DNA from 3 places in the Microbulbifer elongatus genome. Region 2 is predicted to be linked to each of the others. Evidence: predicted binding sites of a transcription regulator. Region 2 holds the regulator's gene; each other region holds the start of a gene.
What was found. Region 2 encodes LexA, which represses DNA repair genes until DNA is damaged. Its sites were predicted from a motif close to ACTGTNTNTANANACAGT; they were not measured.
Positions count from the first base shown of each region.

Region 1: a site for LexA is predicted at 2,136-2,153, ahead of recA (recombinase RecA). Genes of this name have one in related genera too.
Region 3: a site for LexA is predicted at 5,048-5,065, ahead of LRR79_RS02515 (VRR-NUC domain-containing protein). Genes of this name have one in related genera too.

Region 1 is NZ_CP088953.1:3,519,291-3,526,093, forward strand. It holds gene glpK (glycerol kinase GlpK) at 1-303, opposite strand, end outside; gene LRR79_RS14585 (regulatory protein RecX) at 421-1,032, opposite strand; gene recA (recombinase RecA) at 1,035-2,066, opposite strand; gene LRR79_RS14595 (CinA family protein) at 2,226-2,747, opposite strand; gene LRR79_RS14600 (MaoC family dehydratase) at 2,803-3,717, opposite strand; gene LRR79_RS14605 (prolyl oligopeptidase family serine peptidase) at 3,855-6,041, opposite strand; gene LRR79_RS14610 (SLC13 family permease) at 6,230-6,803, opposite strand, start outside.
Region 2 is NZ_CP088953.1:2,603,182-2,609,984, forward strand. It holds gene topA (type I DNA topoisomerase) at 1-875, shown strand, start outside; gene LRR79_RS10630 (DUF6586 family protein) at 958-1,497, shown strand; gene LRR79_RS10635 (hypothetical protein) at 1,599-1,853, shown strand; gene lexA (transcriptional repressor LexA) at 2,032-2,640, opposite strand; gene LRR79_RS10645 (DUF6763 family protein) at 2,798-3,130, opposite strand; gene LRR79_RS10650 (TetR/AcrR family transcriptional regulator) at 3,372-4,028, shown strand; gene nagZ (beta-N-acetylhexosaminidase) at 4,050-5,063, shown strand; gene LRR79_RS10660 (mechanosensitive ion channel family protein) at 5,141-6,283, shown strand; gene LRR79_RS10665 (cold-shock protein) at 6,635-6,803, shown strand, end outside.
Region 3 is NZ_CP088953.1:614,202-621,004, reverse strand. It holds gene LRR79_RS02530 (class I SAM-dependent methyltransferase) at 1-128, shown strand, start outside; gene LRR79_RS02525 (CLCA_X family protein) at 112-900, opposite strand; gene LRR79_RS02520 (ATP-dependent DNA helicase) at 907-3,360, opposite strand; gene LRR79_RS02515 (VRR-NUC domain-containing protein) at 3,357-5,018, opposite strand; gene LRR79_RS02510 (zinc-binding dehydrogenase) at 5,196-6,281, shown strand; gene LRR79_RS02505 (alkaline phosphatase D family protein) at 6,381-6,803, shown strand, end outside.

The sequences.
Region 1 (6,803 bases), 920 kb from region 2:
GCATTGCCACACAATGGCAGGATGTACCGGCTCCCCCGTATTGCGATCCCACAAAACGGTCGTTTCCCGCTGGTTGGTAATACCCACGGCGCGCAACGCAGATGCCTCAATACCGGCCCGCTGAATCGCCGCGGCGCACACCTTCAGCGTCACCTGCCAGATCTCGCTGGCATCATGCTCCACCCAACCGGGCTCAGGGTAATGCTGGGAAAACTCGGAATAACTGCGACCACGCAGCCTGCCATCGGCGTCGAAAATAAAGGCGGTGGTACCCGTAGTACCCTGATCAATGGAGAGAATCATTAGGATGCGCCAGGTCCGGGGTTATTGTTACGGAATAAACAACAGCCCCACAGGATACTGGGCCCAGTGGACTTCGGCTGAATTACAGCCAGTATATACCTTCGGCCTGCTCCCCTCTCACACGGGAGCACAGTCCACCGGACGATTCGCCGCGTCAATGGCGTATTGGATGGCATCGCCAAAAAAGCCGCGATAGGCGAGGTAGCGCTGGCGCCGCGCACGCTCCTTGAGCTGCTGCGCACGGGGCAAGGTGTCGTCGATTGGATCGCGGAACTTGCGCCGGAGCTGTTCCAGGGCAAGTTCGAACCAGTCCACATCCTCCTGCAGGGCGTCCATTACTTCCTGCGCCAGAACGCCGCGAATACCGCGGACCTGCAATTCCTGCCGGATACGCAGCGGCCCCTGCCCGCGATTCACACGGGAGCGGCAGAAGGACTCTGCAAAGCGCCGGTCACACTGATAGTTCAGCGTCTGCAGACGTTGCAGTACGCCGTCAAAATCCGCATCCGGATGTTTCGGGACAAGCTTCTGCCGCAGCTCTTCACAGGAGTGCTCACGGCGTGTCAGCAGCTCCAGCGCGTGGTTGAACAGCGCCTGGAACGAATCGGTGGGTTTTTCCCGTGACGGAATGTCAGGTCGGGCCAGGGAGGAAGAGCGAGGAAGATCTGGCGACGGGAGATCGCGGTCTGCATGACTCCCGCCGCCATTGGGATGGCGAAAAAAAGACAAGATCAGTCTTCCGCAGCTTCCATTTCTTCGGCCGGGGCCGGAGCCACATCGCCGAGGAGCTGGACACGCAGCGCGGATTCGATCTCGTTGCGGATATCCTCATTTTCCTTGAGGAACTTCACCGCATTCGCCTTGCCCTGGCCAATCTTGTCGCCCTTGTAGCTGTACCAGGCACCGGCCTTGTCGATCAGGCCCATCTTCACCCCGTAATCGACAATCTCGCCAAGGAGATTGATGCCCTGCCCGTACATGATCTGGAACTCGGTCTGCTTGAACGGCGGCGCCACCTTGTTCTTCACCACCTTGACCCGGGTTTCGTTACCCACCACTTCGTCGCCTTCCTTCACGGAACCGATGCGGCGAATGTCGAGGCGTACGGAGGAGTAGAACTTGAGTGCGTTACCGCCGGTGGTGGTTTCCGGAGAGCCAAACATCACACCAATCTTCATGCGGATCTGGTTGATGAACACACACAGGGTATTGGTGTTTTTGATATTACCGGTCAGCTTACGCAGCGCCTGGGACATCAGGCGAGCCTGCAGGCCAACATGAGAGTCACCCATTTCGCCTTCGATTTCCGCGCGCGGAGTCAAAGCGGCCACAGAGTCGACGATCAGGACGTCGACGGCACCGGAGCGCACCAGCATATCCGCCACTTCCAGCGCCTGTTCACCGGTATCCGGCTGGGAAACGATCAGCTCGTCTACATTGACACCCAGCTTCTCGGCATAGATCGGGTCCAGGGCGTGCTCCGCATCCACAAACGCACAGGTACCACCCTTGCGCTGAGCCTCGGCAATCACCTGCAGAGTCAGCGTGGTTTTACCGGAAGATTCCGGGCCATAGATCTCAACGATACGACCGCGCGGCAGGCCACCAATGCCCAGGGCCATGTCAAGGCCCAGGGAGCCAGTGGAGATCGCAGGAATGCGCTGCCGCTCCTTGTCTCCCATACGCATGACGGTGCCCTTGCCGAACTGGCGCTCGATCTGAGATAACGCCGCCTGTAAAGCCTTGTCTTTGTTGGAGTCCATGACCTTTCCCATATGTACCTGAAATTTGCTGAGTATTGACTGCTATGGGAGGGAGCTTAGAGAAAAATTACTGTATAAGCAACCAGTAATCGGGAATGATGGGTATTCGCGGCTTCAGCGCGGATCGCAGCTACCCGGAGGCAAACCCCGGGCACCAGGTCAGGCAGGATGACTGCGGGTGACGGCCAGCAGCCCGTTCAGGGCCTCGACCACGGTCTGCGCCTGGATCTCGGCACGGCTGCCGTCAAAGTGCAGCTGCCGAGCCTCCACCGAAAGGGGCTCCTGACCGTCCACATGGGCCCAGGCAATCCACACGGTACCCACGGGTTTGTCGTCACTGCCACCATCGGGACCGGCTATTCCGCTGACCGCCACCGCCAGATTGGCATCCAGGCGATTGAGCACCCCCACCGCCATCTGCCGCACCACCGGTTCACTGACCGCGCCGGTCGTATCCAGGTCGTGCTGATCAACACCGAGAAAACTGCGCTTGATGCGATCGGCGTAAGATACGACGGCACCGTCAAACCAGACGGACGAACCGGCAATGGCCGTGATGGCCGCGGCGATGGCACCACCGGTACAGGACTCTGCCGTGGTCACTTTCCAGCCCAGCCGGGTCAGTTCTTCGCCGAGCTCCGCAGCCAAAACCCGTCGCTGTTCGCTGCCGTCTTCCGTCATAGGCCCTTTCGATTCACTTGCGTTGTTTCATCTGCGTTGTGCCACCGGCACATTGCTATAGGAGCTCCAGCAGACCGCTCAGATACAGAGACTTGCCGCCGTCGTCCGTCACTCGGAAACCCGTAGCCCCGCTACCGGTTCCACACTCAAAACGCACCGAAGACGGCAACAGTACGGGGCGCTTGAACTCCACGCTCAATCGGAAACGCTGCTGCAGACCGGCGCGCTTTTCCAGAGCGGCGAGACACGCCGCCTTGGTCCACATACCGTGCACGATGGCGCTGGAAAAGCCAAACAGACGGGCAGACGATGCAAACAGGTGAATCGGGTTCCAATCTCCCGATACCCGCGCGTAATTGCGCCCCGCCGCCTCCGGAATCGTCCATGACTCGCCACTCTCAATGGGCATGTTCTGGATTCCGTGCGGCAATGCCGCCAGGCCCGAATGTAACGGCTGATCTTTACCACTGTGCCGGGCGCGACTGAGCATGACACTTTCGCATTCCCACACCAGCTCCCCCGCCACACTGACCCGGGTGGCCAGTGCAAATTCGTAACCCCGCTTCACCGCGACCGCCGGCAGCAGCTCACAGTGAATATCCAGAGCCTCATCCGACGCAATCGGGCGGTGCTGGGTGATCTGATTACGCAGGTGTACCAGTCCGAGAATAGGGAAGGTAAAGGCTTCAGATACCAGCAGCTTCAGGTGCAACGGCATCGCCAGAACAAATGGGTAGGTGGCCGGCAGGTGGCCACCTTCGGCAAAGCCGCAGACGTCGCGATAGGCCCGCAACTGCTCGCGGTCGACCCGCTGCCGGCACAGGCTCACACTGGCCAGTACCGCCTCACCGCGGCTGGCCGAAGCCTTCTTTCTGCGGGCAGTCAACGCGCGGAGATACAGGGGAAGAATGGCCGGGCGCGCGCTCAGCTCAATCTGCAGGGGGGAAGACCGGTCAGTTGCCTTTGGCACAGCGTTAAATCTCGGCATAAGTCGTTTGGCTCCAAATGATACCTCGCGACGGGACGGCAGACCAACTGGTCATATCCGCCCGTCAAGCCACTATCTTGCCCCCGATTCATGCCGAAACGATGACAGAAATCGCAGGGTCAGCTTTCCGGCAGCTCGGAGACCCCCATATTGAACAGGGTAAATCCGAAAATATCCGCGTACTGTTCGATGGTCTTGGATACTGGTGTGCCGGCGCCGTGGCCCGCGTTGGTCTCAATGCGGATCAGCGTGGGCGCGGGTCCGGCCTGCTTGCTCTGCAGCTCTGCGGCAAACTTGAACGAGTGCGCCGGTACAACACGGTCATCGTGATCGGCGGTGGTAACCAGCGTGGCAGGATAGCGAGTATCCGCCTGCACATTGTGTACCGGTGAGTAGCCTTTCAGGTACTGGAACATTTCCTCGCTCTGCTCGGCAGTGCCGTAGTCGTAGGCCCAGCCGGCGCCAGCGGTGAAGGTGTGATAGCGGAGCATATCCAACACACCGACCGCCGGCAGCGCGACTTTCACCAGGTCCGGGCGCTGGGTCATGACCGCGCCCACCAGCAGACCACCATTGGAGCCGCCGCGAATCGCCAGATAGTCACTGGAAGTGTAGCCCTGCTCCACCAGGTATTCGCCAGCGGCGATAAAGTCGTCAAACACATTCTGCTTCTGCAGCTTGGTACCGGCGTCGTGCCAGCGCTTGCCGTACTCACCACCACCGCGCAGGTTGGGCACTGCGTAGACACCGCCCAGTTCCAGCCACACCGCATTCGCGATACTGAACGACGGGGTCAGGCTCACATTGAATCCCCCATAACCGTACAGAATGGTCGGGTTCTTGCCGTCGAGCTCCAGCCCTTTCTTGTGAGTGATCATCATCGGCACTTTGGTGCCGTCTTTGGAGGTGTAGAACACCTGCTTGGACTCGTAGCCCGCTGGATTGAACTGGGCGCCCGACTCGCGGTACACACGGGATTCGCCCTTTTTCACGTCGAACGCAAAAATGGTGGACGGTGTTTTGTAGTTGGTAAATGAGTAATAGAGGGTCTCATCCTCATGCTTACCACTCAGGGATGAGGCGCTGCCGGGGCCCGGCAGGGCGATCTCTCGCACCTGTTTACCGTTGTAATCGTACTGATACACCTTGGACAGGGCATCCACCATGTATTCAGCAAACAGGTAGCCGCCGCCGGTGGAGGCGGTCAGTACATTTTCAGTCTCCGGGATAAAGTCCTGCCAGTGCTCAGGGGCCGGATTGGCAGCATCGACCGTGACGATTTTCTTGTTTGGCGCGTCGCGGTTGGTCACCAGAAACAGTTTGCTGCCCTGATTATCCAGCACATAGGTATCGGAATCGAAGTCGGCCAGCACTGGCACCAACGGCGCATCGGCTTTGGACAAATCCTGAATAAACAGATCGTTACCGGAGGTGGAGGTCGCACCGGAAATCACCAGGAACCGATCATCTTCGGTCACGTAGCCGGATACGTAGCGGCGCTTCTCTTCGTCACTCCCACCGAAAATCAGCGTGTCTTTCGCCTGAGGCTGCCCGAGTTTGTGGAAGTAGAGCTTGTGCTGATCGGTTTTTGCCGACAACTCGCTACCTTCCGGCTTGTCGTAGCTGGAATAGTAGAAGCCCTCATTGCCTTTCCAGGAAATGCCGGAGAACTTCACATCCACCAGCGGCTCCTCGAGCACTTTCTTCGACTCCGCATCAATGATGTAGATCTTGCGCCAGTCGCTGCCACCTTCAGAAACGGCGTACGCGGCGATGGAGCCGTCTTTGGAAAACTTCAGCGTCGCCAGGGAAGTGGTTCCATCTTCGCTGAAGGTATTCGGATCGAGGAAAACTTCCGCTTCGCCATCACCTTTTTTCCGCCAGACCACATATTGATTCTGCAGGCCGTCATTGCGATAGAAATAGGTGTAGTCACCCTCGGTAAACGGAGAACCCACTTTTTCGTAGTTCCACAGGGCTTCCAGGCGCTGCTTCAGCGTATCGCGATAGGGAATCTGGTCCAGGTAGCCGAAGGTCACCTCGTTCTGAGCCTTGACCCAGGCTTCGGTCTCCTCACTGCGGTCGTCTTCCAGCCAGCGGTACGGGTCTGCCACCTCGGTGCCGAAGTAGGTATCCACCACTTCATCTTTACGAGTCTGGGGATAGGTCAGGACAGAATCTGCGACGGAAGGCATGTCTGCCGTTTCAGCTTCATTCATGGATGTCTCTTTTTTATGCGCGTCCGGGGACTCCCCCGCGCAGGCCACCAGCATACCGGCCATCGCCAGAATGGTTATTCTCTTCACGTTTGGGACTCCTTCCGGTCGTCATCAGAATCATGGATAAGCCGACTAGGAAACCCAATTCACGTCAGCAGATCAAGGGATTCGGCGTTTTACAGCGCAGATCTACACTTTTGAAGGCTGGCAAGCCACATACCAGTAGATAAACCTGCCAAACAATACATATTCGATCAAAAACTCCAGACTGCCGACTAAACCAGCATTACCCAGCAGACCCCGGCAATGATCAGTGATGCGAGCACGCTGAGCATAGCCCCCTCCCGCACCATTTCCTGAATGCGAATTTTTCCGGTGCCGTAGGCAATGGCATTGGGGGCCGTGGCTACCGGCAGCATAAACGCGCAACTGGCACACATAGCGGCGGGGATCATCAACACCATGGGATCAAACCCGGCGCTGCTGGCGACTACCGCCAGAATTGGCATCAGCAGTGTCGCCGTCGCCGTGTTACTGGTGATCTCGGTAAGGAATGTGACCGACAGGCACAGCAGCACCAGCATCAACCACAGAGGCAGCGCAGTCAGGAAGGTCAGCCCCTCCCCCATCATATCGCTGAGTCCGGATGCGGCGAATCCTTTGGCGATGGCGATACCGCCGGCGAAGAGCAGCAGCATGCCCCAGGGGATACGCTCGGCAGTCTGCCAGTCGAGCAGGCGTCCGCCCTTGCCGTCAGGTACCACGAACATCAGCACCACCGCCGCCAACGCCACGGTGCTGTCACCGGCATCGGCCACCCCTAACAGTGTGCTCCAGCCACCGAACGGC
Region 2 (6,803 bases):
GCGTATTCCTCGGATGTTCCGGCTATGCGCTGCCACCCAAGGAGCGTTGTACCAACACCATGAATCTGGTGTCCGGTGAAGAAGCCGTGGATGCCGAGAAAGACGAAGATGCGGAAACCCGTCAGCTGCGTGAAAAGCGCCGTTGCCCCAAGTGTGGCACCGCCATGGACAACTACCTGGTGGACGAACACCGCAAACTGCATATTTGCGGCAACAATCCCGATTGCAATGGTTTCGAGGTTGAGAAGGGTACCTTCAAGATCAAGGGTTACGACGGTCCGGTCATCGAGTGCGACAAGTGCGGTGCCGACATGCAGCTGAAGTCTGGCCGGTTTGGCAAGTACTTCGGTTGTACCAGCGAGACCTGTAAAAACACCCGCAAGCTGCTGAAAAGCGGCCAGCCGGCACCGCCGAAAATGGATCCGGTGCCCATGCCGGAGCTCGCCTGTGAAAAGGTGGAAGACACCTACATCCTGCGCGACGGTGCGTCCGGGCTGTTCCTTGCGGCCAGTCAGTTCCCGAAAAATCGTGAAACCCGCGCGCCCCTGGTCAAGGAGCTGCTGCCCCACAAGGATGAGATTGATCCCAAGTACAGTTTCCTGTTCTCGGCGCCTACCGAAGACAACGAAGGCCGAGATACGGTTGTGCGGTTCAGTCGTAAAACCCAGGAGCAGTACGTTCAGAGTGAAGAGGACGGCAAGGCCACTGGCTGGAAAGCCTTCTATCGCGATGGCAAATGGCAGATAGACGTTCCTGCGAAAAAAGCACCGGCGAAGAAAAAAGCCGCTGCCAAGAAAGCGCCTGCCAAGAAAGCGGTCGCCAAAAAAGCGCCGGCGAAGAAAAAGGCAGCCGCCAAAAAGTCCCCGGCCAAGTAACTGGCCGGGACGCCGCTCTCCATCATCCCGGCGCATGCCGGGATCCAGGAAATCTGGGAGAAAGACTAGTGGGTAATGCAGTTTGAGTAATCCCTATACCGGAACCGTCGCGTCGGCACTGCGCAAAGCCCAGCTGCTGCTGCAATCCAGCGCGCAAGCGGGGGATACTCCACTGCTGGAAGCCTCCCTGCTGGAAGCGGCGGTAGTGCAGCTGTGGCGTGGGTACCGGGGGTTTCTGGCGGAGCAGGGGCACCAGATGCAGCTGGGCTTTGCCACCGGTGCTGAACCGGAAACCGCCCATGCGCTGGCGCACCTGGTCGCCCAGCGCGGGAAGTTCAGTGCTGAGGCCAATGAGCTAGTCAGTCTTGCTGAAAACCCCGACAGCTGGTTTGCCGGTCTCTGCGGGGCCTGGCATCGACTGTGGGCCCTGAGTGTTTCCTCGGCCACCACATCCAGCCCTGCCAGCGGTGTTCAGTCCGTCATCCCGGTGCGTCAGCTTGATGATCTGGGCCGGAGTGTGGCCACTTCGGATCAGCCGCTCACCCGGGAGCGGGTACAGGAGTGGTATCAGGGGCTGTCCGAGCTGATTCAGCGCCAGCGGGCCCACAGCCAGGAGTGGTGATCCCCCGGGGCAGGAAGGAAACCTATCACCCGCTGCCCGCTGATTAATCAGGCGCCGCTGTGTTACACTGCCTCCAAATCACGCGGTTATTGGAGAAGTGAATGTCTACCGAGACTTACGAAATCATTGAGTTGTCCAATGGTGATGTGGCGCTGCGACGCGCTGGTCACAAAGGGGAACCGCTGGTGCGTATTCATTTCTCGGACGAGAGCCAGCACTTCCTGCGGGAACACAAGGTGGCCGTAGCCCGCGCCATGCTGGAAGCTGGGATCGAAGCGGTGCAGGACATCAATGAGATGGAGCCAGAGCCGTTCGAGGATGAAGAGGTAGACCTCACCGAGCACACCATTCACTGATCATTCTGTGGTTGATTCGTATACATAAAAAAACAGGGCTGAAGCCCTGTTTTTTTATGTTCGAAATACGAGGTTCGGAATGTTTGGCGATTCGTCATCCCGGCGAATAGCCTGTGCCGTACTTGATCCGGCAACGGGGGCCGGAAAACCTGAAGGCTCGCCGCTTACACCGCCAACATCAGATCGGATTCTGGCGAATCACACCCACCGCGAGACCTTCAATCGCAAAGCTGCGATCCCGCATATCCACTTCAATCACATCAAAATCCTGATTCTCTGGCAGCAGCTGCACCGTCGCCTGGTTCCCGCGGCGCTTGAAGCGTTTTACCGTGACTTCGTCTTCGATACGCGCGACCACAATCTGCCCATTGCGAATATTGTCGGTGCGCTGCACCGCCAGTAAATCCCCATCGAGAATACCCGCGTCCTTCATGCTCATGCCGTGCACCCGCAACAGGTAATCTGCCGGCGGATGAAAAAACTCCGCGGGAATCTCACAGTATTCCTCGATATTCTCTTCCGCCAGAATCGGGTTACCCGCTGCAACGCGGCCCACGATCGGCAGGCCATTGTTGTAGTCGGGGATACGGATGCCGCGGGATGCGCCGGCGACCATTTCAATTGCACCTTTGCGGGCCAGTGCCTTGAGGTGCTCTTCCGCAGCATTGGGAGAGCGAAAACCCAGCTCCTGGGCAATTTCGGCTCGGGTGGGCGGGTAGCCCGTATCGTCCAGATAGGATTTGATCAGTTCCAGTACCTGAGCCTGGCGTGCGGTGAGGTTTGTCATGAGCGCCTTCCTGTTGTCTGTATTTTTATACAGTTGCTGTGATTATATACAGATTTCAGGGGCGCGCAATCAAAGCGACCTGTGCACTGGTGGCGGCGAATGCCGCGGTCCACTCCGTACTGACAGGCGCAGGGTCATCAGGATTGAGTGCAATGGCTCAGAAGCCCTCATCGGTACCGGGGAAGCTTTCCCCCTCGAGCCGGTCGATCGCACTCTGTGCGGGGGAAAAAATCGGACTGCGATAACCGGCATCTTCGTCATCCTGCATTTCATCCGCCACAGTGCCGTACCCGGCGTTGGGGTCTTCGGGAGCCGCAGCGCCGATGACCGGCATTGCCGGCCAGTTCTGGAAGTCGATTTCGTCCAGACTGCCGTCCAGGTACTGGATTTCAATGGTGCGAGCCGGGTGATCGACGGCAACCACTTCAAACAGATCACCGGTATCGAAGTTTTCAAACCAATTGCCAATTTCCGGAGCGATTCGTGCCATGGCGTGCTCCTCCTCTTTTACTGTCGTGGTATCTCCGCCTTCCGTTCCATCCCGGCGCTTTCAGAGCTTGTACACTCGTTCTAACGTGGGGGAGGTGGGCTTGGTACTTTCGTCGAGGGCTAAAAGCCGTCGCGCGGTAAAGACTGGGATGGGTAGCGCAGGTTTCATCGCCGGCGGACTGTGCTAGTCTCCCGTTGAAACAAGCGTTTTAATTGTTGGTTTGAATTGGTGTGAAATCGGCATGAGTCAGTCAGACACGGTCCATCGTATTCTGGACGCCGCGGAAGTCCTGTTCGCAGAGCGGGGTTTTACGGAGACCTCCCTGCGGACCATAACCAGTACCGCCGGGGTGAACCTGGCAGCGGTCAATTACCATTTTGGTTCTAAAAAAGAATTGATTCAGGCGGTTTTTGAACGTTTCCTTACACCTTTTACGGATATTCTGAATCGCGAGCTTACCCGGCGGGGTGGTGCGAGCGAGCCGTTGCAGCTGGATGATCTCCTGCAGAGTCTGTATCGCGTTGCCCTCGCGGGGCTCGCCAGCCAGGGGCGCGACCCCAAGCGCTTTATGCGTCTGCTGGGACTGGCGTATACGCAGTCTCAGGGGCATCTGCGCCGCTTTATCGTATCCCGCTATGGCGACAGCTACCGGCGCTTTGCCGGCCAGCTGGCGGCCGCGCTGCCGCATGTGGATCCGGTGACATTTTACTGGCGCCTTTACTTTATGCTCGGTGCGACGGTGTTTTCTCTTTCGAGCTTTGACGCCATCGAAGCTATCCTTCGTGAGGATTTTGGCGCCGAGAGCAGCCTGGAAGAGACCCTGGCGCGGTTGGCTCCGGCGGCGGTGGCCATGCTGACTGCGCCCATGCCCGGCGAAAGTGCCGGCGACAACCATTAATTCATCTTGGAGTTCGTGCCGATGTCTAAACCGATTGGGCCGGTAATGATCGATGTGGAGGGGCACGCCCTCACCGACGAAGATCGCGCGTTGTTGCAGCATCCTCAGGTTGGCGGATTGATCTTTTTTGCGCGCAACTTTGACAGCCGTCCACAGCTGGAGGCACTGGTGGCAGAGATTCGCTCAGTGCGGCCCGAAATTCTGCTGGCCGTGGACCAGGAAGGGGGGCGGGTTCAGCGGTTTCGGGACTCTTTTACCCGTATCCCGTCCATGCAGGCGCTGAGCGCCCACGCAGATCAACAGCGGCTGGAAGATGTGGGCTGGTTGCTGGCCGCAGAACTGTTGGCTGTGGGGATCGACTTCAGTTTTGCGCCGGTGCTGGACGCGGATGACGATTTTTGCCGCATTGTCGGCGATCGCAGTTTTGCCCGGGATCCATTGAAGCTCGCCGACAAGGCGCGCCCATTTATGAGAGGTATGCACGATGCCGGGATGGCCACCACCGGCAAGCATTTTCCGGGTCACGGACAGGTGCTGGAAGACAGCCACGAAGAGCTGCCTGTAGACCAGCGTCCCCTGGAGGAGGTCTTGGCTGCGGATTGCACGCCGTTTAGTCAGTGTATTGCGGCCGGTGAGCTGGAAGCCGTCATGCCGGCCCATATTCGTTTCGCCAAGGTCGATGAAAACCCCGTGGGCTTTTCCCGTTTCTGGCTGCAGGAGATACTGCGCAAGCGCCTCGGCTTCGATGGTGTCATCTTCAGTGATGATCTGACCATGGAAGGCGCCGGTGCCGCGGGCGGTTATCGTGAGCGGATTCACGCGGCCATGGCGGCGGGGTGTGATATGGGTGTGGTTTGTAATAATCGTGCCGGCGCGGTCGAGGTGCTGGAGGCTCTGAAAGACTTTACTCCGGATCCCGATTCCAGCCGTCGTCTCGAGCGGATGCGTGGGCGCGCAAAAATGTCATCCTGGGACGCGTTGACTCAGAGTGAGCGTTGGCAGAAAACCCGCCAGTGGTTAGCCTCCTGGATGTAAAACCTTTTATTCTTTGCGCGCACGCGGTGCGCGTAATACTTGTCAGACAAGTACAGAAAAATAGTCACTAGCCAATAATGGAGTTATTTGTGGAGTCAGTTACAGCGTTTCTGCGCTCTCTGGTGGGGGATGATCGCTTCTGGATTGCGGAAGTCTTTGTCGTCGTATTGATAACGGCAATCGCGTCCTGGATTCTTGGGCTGTTTGTGAATCGTATGCGCGAGCGCGCAGAGCGCACCGTCAACCCCTGGGATGATGCGCTCGTCAACTCGATCAACCCCCCAGCCTCGATACTGGTGTGGTTGTTGGGGCTCTCGTTTGCCGCCGCGCGCGCCGGAGATGCCACTGGCGCGGAGCTGCTGCTCTGGCTGGAAGGCAAGCCCAGAGCAATTGGGTTTGTGGTGGTGGTTACCTGGTTTGCCATGCGTTTTGCGAAAGAGGTTGAGCGCAACCTGGCGGATCCGCGCTATGTGCGCAAGCCCATCGATACCACCACGGTGCGGGCCATCGGAAAGCTGGTCCGTGCATCTATCCTGATCACCGCGGCGATGGTCGTCATGGAGCGGCTTGGCTATAACCTCAGCGGTATTCTCGCCATGGGAGGTATTGGCGGCCTTGCCATCGGCTTTGCGGCCAAAGACCTGCTTGCCAACTTCTTCGGTGGCCTGATGATCTACCTGGACCGCCCATTCAAAGTGGGGGACTGGGTGCGTTCGCCCGACAAGGAAATCGAAGGCACGGTAGAGGATATCGGTTGGCGCCTGACCCGCATTCGCACCTTCGACAAGCGCCCGCTGTACATTCCCAATGGTGTCTTTACCCAGATTTCCGTGGAAAACCCATCGCGCATGCTGAACCGTCGGATATACGAAACCATCGGTATTCGTTATGACGATGCGCAATTGATGGCGCCGATCGTGAAAGAGGTGCGCAGCATGCTTGAGGGGCACCCGGAGATCGATACCAACCAGACCCTGATCGTCAATTTCAATTCGTTCGCACCTTCGTCACTGGATTTCTTTATCTACACCTTTACCAAGACCACCGATTGGGTGCGTTATCACGAAATTAAGCAGGATGTGCTGCTGAAAATCCTGAAGATCGTCGAAGACCAGGGCGCTTCCTGTGCCTTCCCGACATCCACCCTGCACATTGCCGACATCCCGGAGCTGGCGCTGAGTGATCGACGCGCCGAACCGTCGAACTCCGTCGGCGCCTAGCCGCTCAGGCGAGTGCCATGTGAAGAATGGCAGGTTTGTGCGTCAGGACCTGTCGGGGATTTGGGGCGAAAGTGCATGAATTGTCAAAAGTTGTGGCACTTTTGTTACCAATTTGGTGATATGTTGCGCATTGTGCGTGGGAAGTAACATTAATTTCACGTGCAAACCTAGACACTGGCGCAGTTTTATCTAAGAATCGGTAACGACCTGCGCGCGATGTCGGGCAGGCACTTCGAGACAGTGGCCGGCCTGGCAATGAAATTGCTTTGTACAGGTGCGGCTACCGCAATTGGGGTAGGCGAGTCGCCCGTAACCGGGGCGAACGCAATAACAATAAATGAGGTTGGCTTAATGAGTGATCGCGTTACGGGTACCGTGAAGTGGTTTAACAATGCCCGGGGTTATGGCTTTATCACCAGTTCCGAAGGTTCAGAAGATATTTTTGTTCACTACCGCAGCATCCGCGGCGATGGCTACAAAACCCTGAATGAAGGGCAGGCGGTAGAGTTCGAAATGCAGC
Region 3 (6,803 bases), 2.0 Mb from region 2:
ACCGTGACGTTGCGGTGCTGACACCGCAGGTATTGCAGGCAATCATTCAGTCCGCCGGCTTTGAGCCTGTCGTTCCGTTTTATCAGGTGGGAATGATTCGCGGCTGGTTTTCTACGCGGACTGAATAAGTGCGCGTCCCAGTGCGGAAAAATACCGGCGGAAGGCCGCGTTGATCCGCTCCCGCTGTGCTCCCCCGGGGTAAAGCCCCATCTTCGCCTCTTCCGTTGCCTTGGTCCCCGCCACCAGAAAATTATTGGAGATACTCGCGTCCTGTACAAACGCCTCGAACGCGCGCGCGCACATTTCCGCGGGGTCGGCGTAATAGATGCAGCCGTTGGCCTTGTCTGCGGCCTTGGATGCGCGAAACAGGTCGCTGGGGTTTTCCCCGCTTTCATCCAGCATCACCGCGCGGAAGCAGGCAAACAGCAGATCGTTGATCGGATGAGGAATGGGTGTAGCGTCGCGCAGCCAGGCTTCGGAGGCAAACATATTGCCGGGTGCATCGCTGAAGGCTTTGTCCGAGAGATAGTGATCCAGCGCGTGAAACCATTCGTGGGCAATGGCGCCGGGGCCGGCATTTTTTGCCAGAGCAAAGGTACGCGAACCGATTTCGTAGTGGGCGGATATACCCGGTCGACCGCCACTGCCGTACTGAAAGGCGAGGGTGCCGCGCAGGGATACCAGCAATTCCGGCCCCTGCAAAATGGTCATCAGATCCACCAGCGCATCGTAAAACAGTCCGGCGGCACGGGCCTTTTCCGCCTCGGTTACCCAGCGTCCGATCTTGATACCGCGAAAGTCGAAACGCTTGCGCACATCGACAAAGCTCACACGTTGCCCGCTATCCTGCTCGGTGCGCTGGTGGGGGCTGCGGCGATAAAACTTTCGGTCTAATACCATGGCGGATTAAGGGGTTTCCCAGAATTGATCGAGTGCGGCACTGAGTGCCTCGCCATTGTCGCAGATCCGGGGATGCCAGTGTTGGGGATACAGGTGGCGGTAAAACGCATCGGCAAACCGGTAGTCTGCCAGAATGACTACGCCGCGGTCGCGCTCGCTGCGGATCACCCGCCCCGCAGTTTGCAGTACGCGGGTCAGGCCCGGGTAGCGGTAGGCGATATCAAAACCGTTTTCTCCGCGCGCCGCACTGGCGCTGCGCAGCAGTTCCTGTTCCTCATTGACCTGCGGCAGGCCGGTGCCCACCACAATGGTTCCCACCAGCTGTTCACCCACGTAATCAATGCCCTCGCCAAAAATACCGCCCATAATCGCAAACCCCAGGGTTTCCCGGCCGGGCTGAAAATGCGCGAGAAAGTGATCCAGCTCCGAACTGCCGGCTTCCTGCTGTATCAGCGCAACCTCCGGAAAGCGCTCGCTAAAGGCGGTGGCGACTTCTTGTAGAAAACGATAGGACGGAAAAAATACCAGGTAGTTACCCGGGCGACTGCGCAGGGTGCGGCCGATCATATCCACCAGTGTATTGGTCGCGCCCTGGCGCGCGCGGTAACGGGTATCCACATAAGGACACACCAGCAGCCCCAGCTGCTCCGGCTGAAACGGCGATGGCAACTGCAGGTAGGGCGCATCCGCCGGCAGTCCCAGCTGGCGGTACACAAAGTGCGCCGGGCGCAGGGTGGCGGAAAATACGATCACGCTGTAAAAAAGTCGGTAAGCCTGCTGTAAATATTTCGCGGCGTTCAGACACAGTATTTCGAGCTCCTGTTCCTGCCAGTGGCTCTCGGGATTGCTGGAGCGCTGCGCGCGGGTGATATAGCGGTGTTCTTCACCCGCCAGTTGTTCGATCGCCTGAAAACGGAACAGGTTTTTCAGCCAGTCGGCGATGGCGTCCGGCGGCGGTTGTGCGGCCTCCCACAGCTGGTTGGCCACCGTCAGCACTTTCTGTATCGCGGTGTTGACGATAGCGGGTACCTGGTCATCGAGCTGATTTATCCACAGTTCGGATTTTGCAGGCACTGGCTCGGACGGGTGGCTTTGACGCGTTCGCGATTCCCGCTGCTCGATAACCCATTTATCCAGCGCTCGTACCAGCGACTGTATCGCGCGGCGCAGGCTCGGGTGCGAGCCTTTGCACTCGGCCGCTGCGCGGCGGCTATCACTGCGTGTCAGATGTGCACTGAACATGCTGCGCGCGCGATCCCCGAGGTTGTGTGCCTCGTCGATCAGCAGTGCACGCCGGCGGCGGTTGTCGCGCAGGTTGTGCATCTGCACCAGAGGGTCGAATACATAATTAAAATCGCACACCACCAGATCTGCCCAGGGCAGCATCTGCAGCGAGAGTTCAAACGGACACAGCTGGAATCGGTCCGCTTCCTGTGCGATCACCTCAGGAGTGAGTAGCGGTTGTGCGAGCAGTGCCTGACGGGCTTCCGGCAGGCGATCATAGAATCCTTTGGTGCGTGGACAGATACCATCCTCGTCGCGGCTGCAAAGCCCGAGGCTACAGGCACAGGTCTTGTCGCGGGCCTGCAGTTCCAGCACGGAAAGTTTCAGCCCCTGCTGATGCAGTCGGCCTGCGGTTTCCCGCACCACCTGGCGGCCGGAATTTTTTGCGGTGAGATATACCAGCTGATCGAGGCCCGTTTCTCCCATCGCCTTTATCGCGGGAAACAGGGTGCTGATGGTTTTGCCGATTCCGGTGGGCGCCTCGGCCACCAGTTCACCGCCATCGCGCAGACAGCGGTAGGCCGCTACCGCCAGCGCGCGTTGCCCGTCACGGTAGCGTCCGAATGGAAATTCCAGGGCCTTCGCCGAGGCGCATACCGCTTGCCGATGCGCCTGCCAGCGTCGATGCCATTGCAGATACCGGGTAAGCGCCCCGCGGGAAAATGTTGCCAGCTCGCCCCAGGAAAATTCCTGCAGCTCCGGGTAGGTTTTCTTTTCCTTGAGGTTGTGCCAGAGCATCTGCAGCGCCACTGGCGTATCGTCGGAAAACTGCTGCTGCAGGCCGTAACAGAATCCGTATATTTTCAATTGCGCCCAGTGCAAGGCGCGGTTTGAATCCGGCAGTTTTTGTGGCGGCACATAGGTGGTTTTGATTTCATCCAGTTGCGGCGGGCGGTGGAGATCCGCTTGTGGATGGAGAATATCCACACGTCCGTTGAGTTCGACCGATTGCCCGTCCTGTTCGATTTCCACCTGCAGGGGATATTCCGCTTCACTGCCCGCGGGGCGCTTTTTCTGCAGCTTCTGGTGTGCACGAATGCCTTCCTGAGCGGTGGGTCCTCCGGACAGGGTGGATACCAGGTCGCCACTGCGGCAGGCAAAATCCACCAGCTCGCCCACGGAAATCTGAATTTTTTCCGGTAGCGCTTCGTTCAAGGCTGTTTTTTCCGCGCTCAAGGCTGCCACTCCACATGCAGTACCCGGTGGGGAATCTGGTGTTTGGCAAAGTAGGCCAGCCAGCGCTGCTGGTTTTGTTGTAGGCGATCCCCGGGACCTTTCACTTCCACCAGCTCGTAGCCACCGGACCCGGGAAACAGAATAAGATCCGGCAGGCCGCTGCGGTGGTGGGCAATATCGCCCAGCAGGCGGCGGAAAATCGCCAGCCAGTGATCGGTGGGAATTCTTTCCAGCGCGCGTCGGATCAGTGGCTCGGGCAGCGCCTCCCAGTGCACCAGCGGGTTGGCGATACCGCGCTTTGCGTGAAAGTGCCGCCATACCCAATGGGCCAGTTGGCCACTCTCAAACTCGGAGAGTCGCCGGGCGAAGGCGTCGCTTCGCTGTGAGTAAAAATCCGCGGTGCGGAAATCGCTGGGTGCCACCTGGAAGGGATTGAAAAAGGCGCCGGGAATCGGCGCGAACACAATATCCCAGATGGCGAGACCCAGCACGCCGTTGAACAGGGTATTTTCCACATAGTGACACTGACTTTCCGGCGCCACCTGCGCCAGGTGCTCGGCGGCCAGCAGTTCGACCCGCGCGCCGGTTTGTGCCAGTGCAATGGTTTCGGTGAGCGGACTGTGCCGCCTTGGCGCGGGCCACTGATGGGCCGCGTCGGTCTTTTTCGCCGTGCGATGGGCAAAACTCTCGGCAAAGGTTCGCTCTGCTTCGTTGTAGGGATTGGCGAGTATTTCCCGGCACAGGGAAAGGCCTGTGTCGGTATCGCCGCGAGCCACCGCAATGCGCGCGCGTCTTTCCCGCGCCGGTGGACGCTGGCACTGCCGGTACAGCTGCTCGGCATCTTCCAGAGCGTCAAATCGTTCCAGCTGTCGCGCCAGTGTCAGGCGCAACCGGTCCAGGCGCCGCTGCAGGGTGTTGTCGCCGTCGATGCCCGCCGGTAACTGGGTGGCCAGCGTAGTGATGGCATTGGCATCCGCCCCCAGTGCCTCTTCCGCATCCCGCAGACACTGGTAGTAACGCAGGTGCTGCTCGATCTGTACGCGTGTCTGAAACGGCAGCTGTGCCCGTTCCAGTGGATAGGTTTCGTAGCGGAACAATCCCAGGTCGCGCAGGACATAGTCGGTGAGATCCTGATTCAGGTTGCCGAAAAACAGCAGCTTGAAGGTGGCGAAGCATTGTTCCGCCTGAACCGCCAGTAAGGGTTCTTTCATCAACCGCTGCTGGATCGTCGCGTGGTCCTGCTCCAGCAGGGCCTGTTCCAGGGCGGGGCGCTTCAGGGCCTTCGGCAGCGGCTCCAGGCTGTGGTTCAGGAGTTCGCTTTTGGTGAACAGTGGCAACAGCTCATCCAGCGGCAGCGCCGGATCGCGGGTCAGTAGGCGGGCGCTGGCCAGTTCATCCACCGCTGCGGGCACATCGCCGATCTCGGTGTACGTCAGTCTGTGTTGCCGGAACAGGGCGCCAATGGAAGAAGGTACCCCCTTGCGCGACAGCAGTCGTACATACAGCCGCTGACTGTCGGGCTGCAGCTGCCGAAAGGTCTGGTAAAAGCACTGTTCCTCTTGGGACAGCAACTTCCCATAACGGGACACCACAAAATCCACCAGTGAGTGGAAGTTGCTGAGGTAATAATCCGGTGCCAGTTCAACGGGGTCGGCCATAGGGGAGTCGGGTACTCGGGCGGTTCGGTGCTGTATGGTTATACAGCATGGGCGGAGACGGAACAAACCCGGGTGCGACTGGCTGGCCATTGCGGTCACAGCGGTCACGGATAGCCCGCTGGCGAATAGTCGGATTGCCCGGTAGGCTGCCCGCTGACGCAACAGACAGGACTGCCCATGGAAAAGGCCCACCACAAGATCCCGGTATCACCACCTGCATCAGCATCTGCAAAAAGTCCTGCAGTAAGAAAGGTATGGCGCACCGACAAGGCTGGTGCCATCAGCAACCTGACCCTGCGGGAGGAGCCACTGGATGCGTTACACGGGGAGCACATTCGGGTCACGGTGCGCGCGGTGGGGCTGAACTTCGCGGATATTTTCGCCCTGACCGGGCTTTACTCGGCTACGCCCAAGGGCAGCTTTATTCCGGGGCTGGAATTTGCCGGCGTCGTCACGCAGGTGGGTGCAACGGCGAATACAGATTTGCGGGTGGGCGATCGTATTTACGGCTGTACCCGTTTTGGCGGCTACGCCACCGTGGTGGATGTGCCGCCGCAACACTGCCGGCGACTTCCCGACCGCTGGCGCTTTGCCGAGGGCGCCGCGTTTCCCGCGCAAAGCCTCACCGCCTACTACGCACTGACACATCTCGGTGCGGTCAAATCCGGGCGACAGGTACTGGTGCAGAGCGCCGCCGGCGGTGTCGGTCTGCAGGCGATGCGCATGGCCAGACAGATGGGAGCAAACCCCATTGGCACCGTCAGCTCTGAAAGCAAGCGACAATTTCTGGCTCAGCAGGGCTTCGATGAAATTATTGTGCGCGGGCAAGACTTCGCCCATCAGTTGCAGCAGCGGCTCGACGGGCGGCCGTTGCACTGCGTGCTCGACGGCATCGGCGGAGAGATTCAGAAGCAGTCTTTTGCCGCGCTCTCGCCAACCGGTCGCCTTGTCGTATTTGGAGCCGCAGAGTTCACCCCCGGTGACAGGCCCAACTGGCTCAAAGCCGCCTGGCGATACTTGCGGCGTCCCCGCTACGATGTGATGGATATGATCAGCAGCAACCGCGCGGTGCTGGCCTTCAATCTGATCTGGTTGTGGCAGGAGCAGGCATTGTTTGACGAGCTGCTGGAAGGGTGTGCGGCACTCGGTTTACCGGCGCCCCATATCGGGCATGCCTTCTCTTTCACTCAGGCCCATGCGGCCATCGAACAGCTGCGCTGTGGCCGCTCTGTGGGTAAGATTGTGTTGAATATTGACGAGTAGACCGCAGCGCCCGGGGCATTTGTCGCAGTACTTTTCCTTTTCTGTCATAAAGTCACGTTAGGCTGGCGGGCCAGATTTCTTCACAAGGGAGCCGTCATCGTGACTAATCTCAAGCGCCGCAGCTTTATCAAGGCTGCGTTGGCCACTACCGGCAGTGTTGCCGTATCCACACCACTGCAGGCCATGAGCCGGCCGGAATTACCGTCCAACATTTCCTTTGATTACGGCGTGGCCAGTGGTGATCCCCTGCACGACGCGGTGATCTTATGGACGCGGGCGACACCGCTGGATGCCAATCCCACCGGTCCGATAAAAATTACCTGGGAGCTGGCGGAAGACGCGGGCTTTACCCGCGTACTGCGTGCCGGCACCGTGGAAACCAACCTGGCCCGGGACTATACCGCCAAGGTGGATGTGCGCGGCCTAAAGCCGGATACCCGTTATTACTATCGCTTTAGCGGTGCTAGTGAACAGAGCCCGGTCGGTCGCACCAAAACTCTGCCGGAGCACGGTGTCGACCAG